3 regions of the Aeromicrobium sp. CFBP 8757 genome follow, and region 3 is predicted to be linked to each of the others. Evidence: predicted binding sites of a transcription regulator. Region 3 holds the regulator's gene; each other region holds the start of a gene.
What was found. Region 3 encodes LexA, which represses DNA repair genes until DNA is damaged. Its sites were predicted from a motif close to TCGAACANNTGTTCGA; they were not measured.

Region 1 (3,269 bases), 260 kb from region 3:
GTAGACGTCGTCGGCGGGCGCGGTCGAGGTCGTCACCGCACCGTCCCCGAGGCGGTAGCGCAGCGTCACGGACGCGTCGATCGCCGTGCCGCAGCGACCCGTCGGCAGGTCGAGCTCGAGATCACCCTCGTAGCCCGGCTCGACGGTCTCGTCGCCGGTCCGTGTGGTCGTCGGCAGACGTGGTGACGTCAGGCTCAGCGCCTCCACGACGAGCCGCTGGCGGGTGCCGTTCTCGACCCGGACGAACACCTCACGGCCCATGCGCTCGGTCCGCGACTGGTCGAGGTGCATCGCGACGCCGTCCGGCAGGGGTGCCACGACGGGGGAGTCGCCGGACGACTCGCAGGCGGCGAGCGCGCCCACCAGCACCAGCGTCGCGGTCAGGAGGGTGCGCCTCATCGACGGGACGCGAGCACGTGACGGACGGGCCGCTCGAGCAGCAGGAGCAGCAGCGACCACAGGCCCACCGCGGGCAGCGCGACGGCCACGACGAAGGCCGTCGTCACCAGGATCAACGAGACCGGCGCCTGGTGCGATGCCGACGAGGCGGCGTGCCGGACCAGCAGGAATCTCTGCCAGGTCAGCGTCGCGCTCGTGGCGACGAGGGTGCCGATGTAGATGCCGTGCACGAGACGCTCGTCGGTCGCCGAGCCCAGCAGCGCGGTCGGGAACGGTAGGAAGACGATCGTCGCGAGCCACGCCAGATTGGCAGCGACGAGGTGCGGCACGGTGCGCTCGACGTCGTCGTACATCTCGTGGTGGATGACCCAGAACGCCGCGATGACGACGAAGCTGAGGACGAACGAGACGAGCTCGAACGAGTGGTCGTCGAGGAGCTCGCCGACCGGGACGTCGCCGGCGTCCTGGGCGACGTCGACGAGCGGCAGCACGAGCAGGGTCATCGCGATCGCGACCGTCGCGTCCCCGAACGCGAGGAGGCGGTCGACGCCGCGGGAGGAGGCCATGCGCCCAGTATGGGTCCGTCGTGCGGCCGGTGTCTCGAAGCCGGTACACGACGGTCCTCCCGGTGCTACCGTCGATCTCCCCTCACCGAGGAGTCGACATGGATCTCGCAGAGCTGATGGACACCGTCATCGAGCCGTCCGCGGTCCACGTGGCCGGCGAGGGTGAACGGCTCGTCACGATGAGGCTCGCCGACGACTTCAGCATCGGCATGCGGCTCCACCAGTGCGACTCGTACCGGAAGTGGGACGTCCTCGAGATCGCGGTGCGGCCGACCGGCGCACACGAGACGATCAGCGACGACGACGTGCGCGAGCTCCCGATGAGAGCGCTGATCGACGAGGCGCGACGCCTCGCGACCAAGAGCGCGAAGCCGGTCGGGTAGCTGTCTCTCGCCTGTGCATGACGTGGGACGTGTGTCGGTGGTGGGTAGTAGATTGGACTCATTCGAACAGGTGTTCTAGTCGGGTTGAGTCAGGTCGGGGGTGGTGTGGTGATCGTGGATCAGCTGTCGTCGCTGGCCGATGACCTCGCCGCGCTCGAGCCCTGGCAGTTGACGGGCACTGAGGTGCGCGAGGTGATCGTGGCGGTGCAGCGCACCCGCACCGCCCTGGACGCGACGATGTCGCGGCTGGTGGGGTGTGCCGATCAGATGGGACTCGCGAAGGACGACGGTGCGGCCTCGACGACGGCGTGGCTGTCGGCGGCGGCGAACATGACCAAGGGGGCGGCGTCCAAGCTGGTCGGCCTGTCGAAGGGCGTCGGGTGCGAGGCGACCCGTGCGGCGTGGGGTCGCGGTGAGCTGTCGACCGATCAGGCGGCGGTCATCATCAAGGCCATCGGCGCGCTGCCGGACTGGGTCGACGACCAGCCCCGCGCCGACGCCGAGACCCACCTGATCGCCCTGGCCGCCGAGCACGACCTGGAGGGCCTGCAGCGCCTGGCGCACCGGGTGCTGGAGGTCATCGACCCCGACGGCTACGACGAGCACCTCGGCGAGCAGCTGCGTCAGGAAGAGGAGCGGGCCCGGGTCCGCACCCGCTTCGCCATGGCTCGCCGCGGCGACGGCACCTCACGCGGCACCTTCGTCCTGGGTGACACCGATGGCGACGTGCTGCGCGCCGCGATCGAGGGGATCATCGCCCCCCGCCGCAACGGTGCGGCTGCCGAGTCGTTCGGGATGGGCGCCGATGACTGGGCCACGCTTCCCCGTGACCAGAAGATGGGCCACGCCTTCGCCGAGCTCGTCAACCACCTGCCCACCGACGCCCTGCCCACCGCCGGGGGCCTGGCTGCGACGGTCGCGGTGACGATCGACGCCGACAACCTGGCCACCGGAACCGGAACGGCCACCAACACGTCGGGCACCACGATGTCGGCCACGAAAGCTCAGCGGATGGCGTGCAACGCCCACTTGGTGGCACTGCTGCTGGACGGCGACTCGCGCGTCGTCGACCACGGCACCACCCGCCGGTTGTACGACCGCCACCAGAGGCTGATCCTGGCGACCCGCGACGGCGGGTGCGTGTTCCCGCGCTGTGACCGGCCACCGGCCTGGTGCGAGGCGCATCACCTGGACTTCTGGGCCGAAGGTGGTCCCACCGATCTCGACAACGCAGCCCTGCTGTGCCATTTTCATCACCACTTGGTGCACGAGGGGCAGTGGACCGCCCGCATGGCCGATGACGGCATCGTCGAAGTCATCCCACCACCACACGTCGACCCCGACCAGACCCCACAACGCCACTCCCGCTTCACCCGACAACACCCCCGCGCCGGCTGACATCCACGTCTTCGACGGGTGGCGCACCCCGATGCAAGACCTCACGCGCCTTCAGCGCCAGCGCATCGCGACCATTACGGTCGTGGCATCCCGAACCCAAGGGGCAACCCAGCGACCCGTTCCGTCGTGACTCCCGACAGCTTCGCTCCGTCGACCCGCACGCCGTCCAGGACGGTTCGCCCATGATCAGTACCGGTGTTGACGTAGGTGAACGTCGTCTCCGTGAGGTCAGCGAAGCTCAGATCGGCGTCGGTGAAGTCGCACCCCGCGAAGGTGGCACCTCGGAGGGAGGCGGCGACGAGGAGGGCGTTGGCGAAGGAGCACAGCCGGAAGTGACGCCGTCGAACGTGGCGTGGCGAAGGTCGGCACCCGCGAAGTCGCACCGATCGAACCATCGCACGTCAGGGTCCACGTCACCCGCACGCAGTCCTGCAAAGCTCAGGCGCTCGGCCCTGATCATGGCGAGGACGTATCTCGTTCCGCCCAGGCCGGCGAGAGGGTCACCACGTCGCCGATGATCGTG
Region 2 (3,269 bases), 150 kb from region 3:
AGCACGGCCCGGTCGAGCCGGTCGAGCCCCAGCTCGTCGACCTCGTAGAGCGCCAGCGCATTGCGCGCGACGTCGTGGTCGACGACTCCCCCGGCTCGCACCTCGGCGTAGTCGCGCACCCGGCGCAGCAGCCGGTTGGCGATGCGCGGCGTGCCCCGTGACCGCGACGCGATCTCGCGCCCGCCGTCGTCGGTGACCCGCAGGTCGAGCAGCCCGGCCGACCGGTCGACGATGCGGTGCAGCTCGTCGGTGTCGTAGTAGTCGAGCTGGGCCGTGAACCCGAACCGGTCGCGCAGGGGGCTGGGCAGCAGACCCGCCCGGGTCGTCGCGCCGGCGACGGTGAACGGCGGGATCTCGAGCGGGATGGCCGTGGCGCCGGGCCCCTTGCCGACGATCACGTCGACCCGGAAGTCCTCCATCGCCATGTAGAGCAGCTCCTCGGCCGGTCTCGACATGCGGTGGATCTCGTCGATGAACAGGACGTCGCCCTCGTTGATCCCCGACAGGATCGCCGCGAGGTCGCCGGCGTGCTGGATCGCCGGACCGCTCGTGATGCGCAACGGGGCGCCCAGCTGGTTCGCGATGATCATGGCCAGCGTCGTCTTGCCGAGGCCGGGCGGTCCGGACAGCAGGACGTGGTCGGGGGTGCGGCCACGGGCGACGGCCGCCTCGAGCATCAGCGAGAGCTGCTCGCGCACGCGCTCCTGTCCGACGAGCTCGTCGAGCGTGCGGGGTCGCAGGGCGGCCTCGAACGCCCGGTCCTCGGGGTTGGCCTCGGCCACGATCGCCTCGAAGCCGTCGTCCATGAGTCCGTCGTCGTGCATCAGCGGGTCTTCGCCAGAGAACGGAGCGCGTCGCGCAGGATCGTCGAGACGTCCGGCACCTCGCCGGGCGGCAGGTCACCCGCGACGGTGTCGAGCGCGGCCTCGGCGTCTCGGGTCGACCAGCCCAGGCCGAGCAGCGCCTCGTGCACCTGCCCGCGCCACGACGCCGCGCCGGCGGCGACCGTGGTCGTCACGCCCACGCGGTCCTTGAGCTCGACGACGATGCGCTCGGCGCCCTTGCGTCCGATGCCGGGGACGGTCGTCAGGGTCGCGAGGTCGCCCTGGCCGATGGCCTGGCGCAGCCGGTCGGGGTCGAGGACCGCCAGCATCGCCTGGGCGACCTTGGGGCCGACGCCGCTCGCGGTCTGCACGAGCTCGAACATGTCGCGCTCGTCGGGCGTCGCGAAGCCGAAGATCGTCAGGGAGTCCTCGCGCACGACCATCGACGTCGACAGCTGCACCTCGCGCCCGATGCGCAGGGACGCGATCGTGCCGGGCGTGCACATGACCTGCAGGCCGACGCCGCCGACGTCGAGCACCGCCGACGTCAGGGTGACGGCCGCGACAGGGCCCCGGACGTGGGCGATCATCGGACCGCCGCCGTGCGGGATGCCTGCTCGGCCTTGGCGATGGCCTCCTGCAGGCGGTTCTGGGCCCCGCCGCGCCAGATGTGGCAGATCGCGAGGGCCAGCGCGTCGGCGGCGTCGGCGGGCTTCGGAGCCTCGGTCAGCCGCAGGAGCCGCGTGACCATGCCGGTGACCTGAGCCTTGTCGGCCCGGCCGCTGCCGGTGACGGCGGCCTTGACCTCGCTGGGCGTGTGGAGGTGCACCGGGATGCCGTGGCGCGCGGCGACCAGCATCGCGATGCCACTGGCCTGGGCGGTGCCCATCACGGTGCTGACGTTGTGCTGGCTGAAGACCCGCTCGACCGCGACGACGTCGGGCCGGTGGGCGACCACGCTGGCGTCGATGAGCTGCTCGAGCTGGTGCAGGCGGCGGGCGGTGTCGAGCTCGGCCGGGGTGCGGAACACGCCGACGTGCACCATCGACAGCGTCCGGCCGACGCTGCCGTCGACGACGCCGACTCCGCAGCGCGTGAGTCCGGGGTCGATGCCGAGCACCCTCATGCGGGCGCCACGCAGATAGAACGCATGTTCGACAGCCTAGACGTCGAAACCGTCACCCCCGGTCCGACGCGCCGTCCCACCCGGTCGCCAACCCAGATGTGCGGACGAGCGGACCCTCGGAAGGCACGGATTCGGTTCGCTTCTCCGCACATCTGGGCTGGGACTACTGCACCTGGGCCATGACCTCGTCGGAGGCGTCGAAGTTGGCGAAGACGTTCTGGACGTCGTCGCTGTCCTCGAGGGCGTCGATGAGTCGCATGATCTTGGTGGCCGCGTCGACGTCGACGTCGACCGTCATGGTCGGGACGAACAACGCGTCGGCCGAGTCGTAGTCGAGGCCGGCCTCCTGCAGCGCCGTGCGGACGGCCACGAGGTCGGTCGCCTCGCTGATGACCTCGAACGAGCCGTCCAGGTCGTTGACCTCCTCGGCGCCGGCGTCGAGGACGGCCACCAGGACGTCGTCCTCGTTGGTCGGGCCGCCCTCCTGCTCCTGCGGGACGATGATGACGCCCTTGCGGTGGAACATGTAGGACACCGAGCCCGGATCGGCCATCGTGCCGCCGTTGCGGGTCATCGCGGTGCGGACCTCCATCGCGGCACGGTTCTTGTTGTCGGTCAGGCACTCGACCAGCAGCGCGACGCCGCCGGGGGCGTAGCCCTCGTACATGATCGTGGTGTAGTCGACGGCGTCGGCGCCGACACCACCGCCGCGCTTGACGGCCCGATCGATGTGGTCCTTGGGCACCGACGACTTGCGGGCCTTCTGGATCGCGTCGTACAGCGTGGGGTTGCCGTCGGGGTCGGGACCGCCGATGCGGGCGGCGACCTCGATGTTCTTGACCATCTTGGCGAACATCTTGCCGCGCTTGGCGTCGACGATGGCCTTCTTGTGCTTCGTGGTCGCCCACTTGGAATGCCCTGACATGAGGGACCCTCTCTTCGGCTGTGAAACGAGTGCTCGGCGGTTCAGCGAGCCCCGAGTGCTCGACGGTCTACGACTGCTGGACGAGGTCGACGAAGTAGCGATGAACGCGATCGTCGTCGCCCACTTCGGGGTGGAACGAGGTCGCCATGACGCTGCCCTGCCGGACCGCCACGATTCTACCGGCTGCCGGGCCCTCCGGGACCGTGGCGAGCACGTCCACGGCGGGTCCGACCTCCTCGACCCACGGCGCGCGGATGAAGACGGCGTGCACCGGGTCGTCGAGACCGGCGACGTCGATGTCGCCCTCGAACGAGTCGACCTGGCGTCCGAACGCGTTGCGCCGCACCGTGATGTCGAGCCCGCCGAGGGTCTCCTGACCTGCGATGCCGTCCTC
Region 3 (3,269 bases):
CTACGGCAAGCAGGGCATGCTCTACGTCGCCAGGCACCTGCCCGCGCCGGGCCGTGACGGTCTCGAGGAGGCGCAGCTCGCCGAGATCACCGATCTGATCGAGGCGGCCGGCGGACGCACGCTGGGCCTGTTCTCGTCGCGCCGCGGTGCCGAGAAGGCCGCCGAGGAGGTGCGGGAGCGTCTGCCCGACCTCGACATCTGGTGCCAGGGTGACGCGCAGCTGCCCGAGCTGGCCCGCCGGTTCGCCGAGTCGCCCAGCAGCTGCCTGTTCGGCACGCTGAGCCTGTGGCAGGGCGTCGACCTGCCGGGCGACACGTGCCAGCTCGTCATCATCGACCGCATCCCCTTCCCGCGGCCCGACGACCCCCTCATGAGTGCCCGTCAGCGTCTCGTCGAGAAGCGCGGCGGCAACGGGTTCATGGCGGTCGCCGCCCAGCACGCCGCGCTGCTGCTGGCGCAGGGCACGGGGCGGCTGATCCGTCGCACGACCGACCGCGGCGTCGTCGCGATCCTCGACCCTCGCGTCGTGACGGCACGCTACGGCTCGTTCCTGACCGCGTCGATGCCCGACATGTGGCGCACGACCGATCGCGCGACGGCGCTGTCGGCGCTGCGGCGGCTCGACGAGTCCGCCCGCGGGCGCAGCGGCTCGTGACGGTCTGACAGGCTGGGACGCATGAGTGTCCTCGTCACCGGCGGAGCCGGCTACATCGGTTCGCACGTCGTCCGCGCCTTCGTGCAGGCGGGGCTCGAGTGCGTCGTGGTCGACGACCTGTCGAGCGGGCACCGGGCGTTCGTCCCGTCCGACGTGACGTTCGTCGACGCGACGATCCTCGACGCCGAGGTCGTCGCCAAGGCGATGGTCGAGCACGAAGTCCAGGCCGTCGTGCACCTCGCCGGCTTCAAGTACGCCGGTGTCTCGGTGCAGCGTCCGCTCCACACGTACGAGCAGAACGTGCAGGGCACCGTTGCGCTGCTGCAGGCGATGGGCGAGGCGGGCGTCGACAAGATCGTCTTCTCGTCGAGTGCCGCGGTCTACGGCACGCCCGACGTCGACCTCGTCACCGAGCAGACCCCCACGTCGCCGGAGTCGCCGTACGGCGAGACCAAGCTGATCGGCGAGTGGCTGCTGCGTGACGCCGCGCGGGCGTTCGGCGTGCACCACACGTCGCTGCGCTACTTCAACGTCGTCGGGTCGGCCGTCCCCGAGCTGTACGACACGAGCCCGCACAACCTGTTCCCGCTGGTCATCGAGGCGTTGCTCGAGGGGCGCACACCTCGCGTCAACGGCGCCGACTACCCGACGGCCGACGGCACGTGCGAGCGCGACTACATCCACGTCGCCGATCTCGCCGACGCGCACGTCGTCGCGGCGCGCACGCTGCTCGACGGCGGCACGCTCGAGCCGGTCTACAACCTCGGCAGCGGCGACGGCGTCTCGGTGCGCCAGATCATGACGGCCGTGGCCGAGGCGACGGGCATCGCCTTCGAGCCCGAGGTGGGCGAGCGGCGCGCGGGCGACCCGGCCCGCATCGTCGCCTCGGGCGAGCTCGCCGCCCGCGACCTCGGCTGGACCATGCGCCACTCGATCGACGACATGGTGCGCAGCGCCTGGCAGGCGCGTAGGTCGAACGAACGCAGCGAGTGACGTCGTAGCGCTCGTGGACGACCTGTACGCCCCACCGTCCGTCGGCTAGGGACGGACGGTGAGGCGGTCCGACGGGCTCAGACGCGGCGGATGACCGCCGTGACCTTGCCCAGGATCGTGGCGTGGGTGCCGTCGATGGGGGAGTAGTCGTCATTGTGCGGGAGCAGCCACACCTGACCGTTCTTGCGCTGGAACGTCTTGACCGTGGCCTCGCCGTCGAGCATCGCGGCGACGATCTCGCCGTTCTCGGCATCGGGCTGCTGGCGGATGACGACGTAGTCACCGCTGCAGATCGCGGCGTCGATCATCGAGTCGCCGGAGACCTCGAGCATGAACAACGTGCCGTCGCCGACCAGCGACTTGGGCATCGGGAAGATCTCCTCGACGCGCTGCTCGGCCAGGATCGGCCCGCCCGCGGCGATGCGGCCCACCATCGGGATGTTGACGGCCGACGGTGCCGCGTCGTTGATGCCGGTCTCGTCGAAGCCCTCGGCCTCGGGCGCCGCGCTCATCGAGCGCCGGGCCGCCATGACGTCGGGCAGGAAGATCTCGAGCGCGCGGGGACGGTTGGGATCGCGCTTGACGTAGCCCAGCGCCTCGAGCGCGCGCAGCTGGTGCGCGACCGACGACGTGCTCGTCAGACCGACCGCCGCGCCGATCTCGCGCATGCTGGGCGGGTAGCCGCGCTTCTCGATCTCGTCGCGCAGGAACTCCAGCACCTTGCGCTGCCGGGCGGTCAGCCCGGAGGAGTCGGCGGGTCCGTCGGGGAGCTCGGTGACGTCGGCGGTGCGCTCATCGGTCATGGGCTGACAGTAGCCCGGACGAGGGGGTCAGTTCAAACATATGTTCGATGGCGTGTCGCGGGCGTGTCGCCTACCGTGACGCGGTGCCCCAGACGCTCGTGAGCCCCGACCAGCCCCTTTCCGCCGTCGTGACGGGAGCCGCCCGCGGCATCGGCCGCGCGATCGCCGCCGAGCTCGTGGGCCGCGGGTACCTCGTCGTCGTGACCGACCTGGACGCGTCCGCCGCCGCGGCGACTGTCGCCGAGATCGGTGCCCACTCGGGCGCGGCCCTCGACGTGACCGATCCGGCGGCGAACCGCGCCGTGGCGGCCCGGGCGCGCGAGATCGCACCGCTGGGCGCGTGGGTGTGCAACGCGGGCGTCGCCTTCGACGGAGACCTGGGCGACCTCACGGACGGGCAGGTGCGTCTCAGCGTCGAGGTCAACGTGCTCGGGGTGGCGTGGGGAGCGCGGGCGGCCACCGACGCCTTCCGCGAGCAGGCGGCGATCGGTGTGACCGGCGGCGAGATCGGCATCGTCGCGTCGTTGAGCGCCCACGCACCCGTGCCGAACCTGAGCGTCTACGCCGCGACGAAGGCCGCCGTGCTGTCGCTGGCCACCTCGATCGCGTCCGAGCTGAGGCGCGACGGCATCCGCGTGCACGCGGTGTGCCCCGACGGCGTGTCGACCGCGATGCTCGAGGGCTTCGACGCGAGCGGCAGCACCCGCGAGATCCTGGCGGCAGGCGTGCTGCTGACCCCCGAGACGGTCGCGCGCGAGCTCGTCGCGATGTTCGGGACCGGCCGCGTGTACCGGACCCTGCCGGTGTGGCGCGGTGTG

Region 1: the regulator LexA is predicted to act here: its motif matches at 1,411-1,426, upstream of IFT73_RS05275 (HNH endonuclease signature motif containing protein).
Region 2: the regulator LexA is predicted to act here: its motif matches at 1,967-1,982, upstream of ruvC (crossover junction endodeoxyribonuclease RuvC).

The regions. Positions count from the first base shown of each region.
Region 1 is NZ_JACYUM010000001.1:1,069,718-1,072,986, forward strand. Features, by position in the region: gene IFT73_RS05260 (hypothetical protein) at 1-399, opposite strand, end outside; gene IFT73_RS05265 (TMEM175 family protein) at 396-965, opposite strand; gene IFT73_RS05270 (hypothetical protein) at 1,064-1,348, shown strand; gene IFT73_RS05275 (HNH endonuclease signature motif containing protein) at 1,457-2,746, shown strand; gene IFT73_RS19515 (pentapeptide repeat-containing protein) at 2,821-3,141, opposite strand; gene cobA (uroporphyrinogen-III C-methyltransferase) at 3,203-3,269, opposite strand, start outside.
Region 2 is NZ_JACYUM010000001.1:963,222-966,490, reverse strand. Features, by position in the region: gene ruvB (Holliday junction branch migration DNA helicase RuvB) at 1-806, opposite strand, end outside; gene ruvA (Holliday junction branch migration protein RuvA) at 824-1,414, opposite strand; gene ruvC (crossover junction endodeoxyribonuclease RuvC) at 1,411-1,950, opposite strand; gene IFT73_RS04710 (YebC/PmpR family DNA-binding transcriptional regulator) at 2,114-2,875, opposite strand; gene pdxT (pyridoxal 5'-phosphate synthase glutaminase subunit PdxT) at 2,943-3,269, opposite strand, start outside.
Region 3 is NZ_JACYUM010000001.1:809,937-813,205, forward strand. Features, by position in the region: gene IFT73_RS03965 (ATP-dependent DNA helicase) at 1-655, shown strand, start outside; gene galE (UDP-glucose 4-epimerase GalE) at 677-1,648, shown strand; gene lexA (transcriptional repressor LexA) at 1,726-2,451, opposite strand; gene IFT73_RS03980 (SDR family NAD(P)-dependent oxidoreductase) at 2,535-3,269, shown strand, end outside.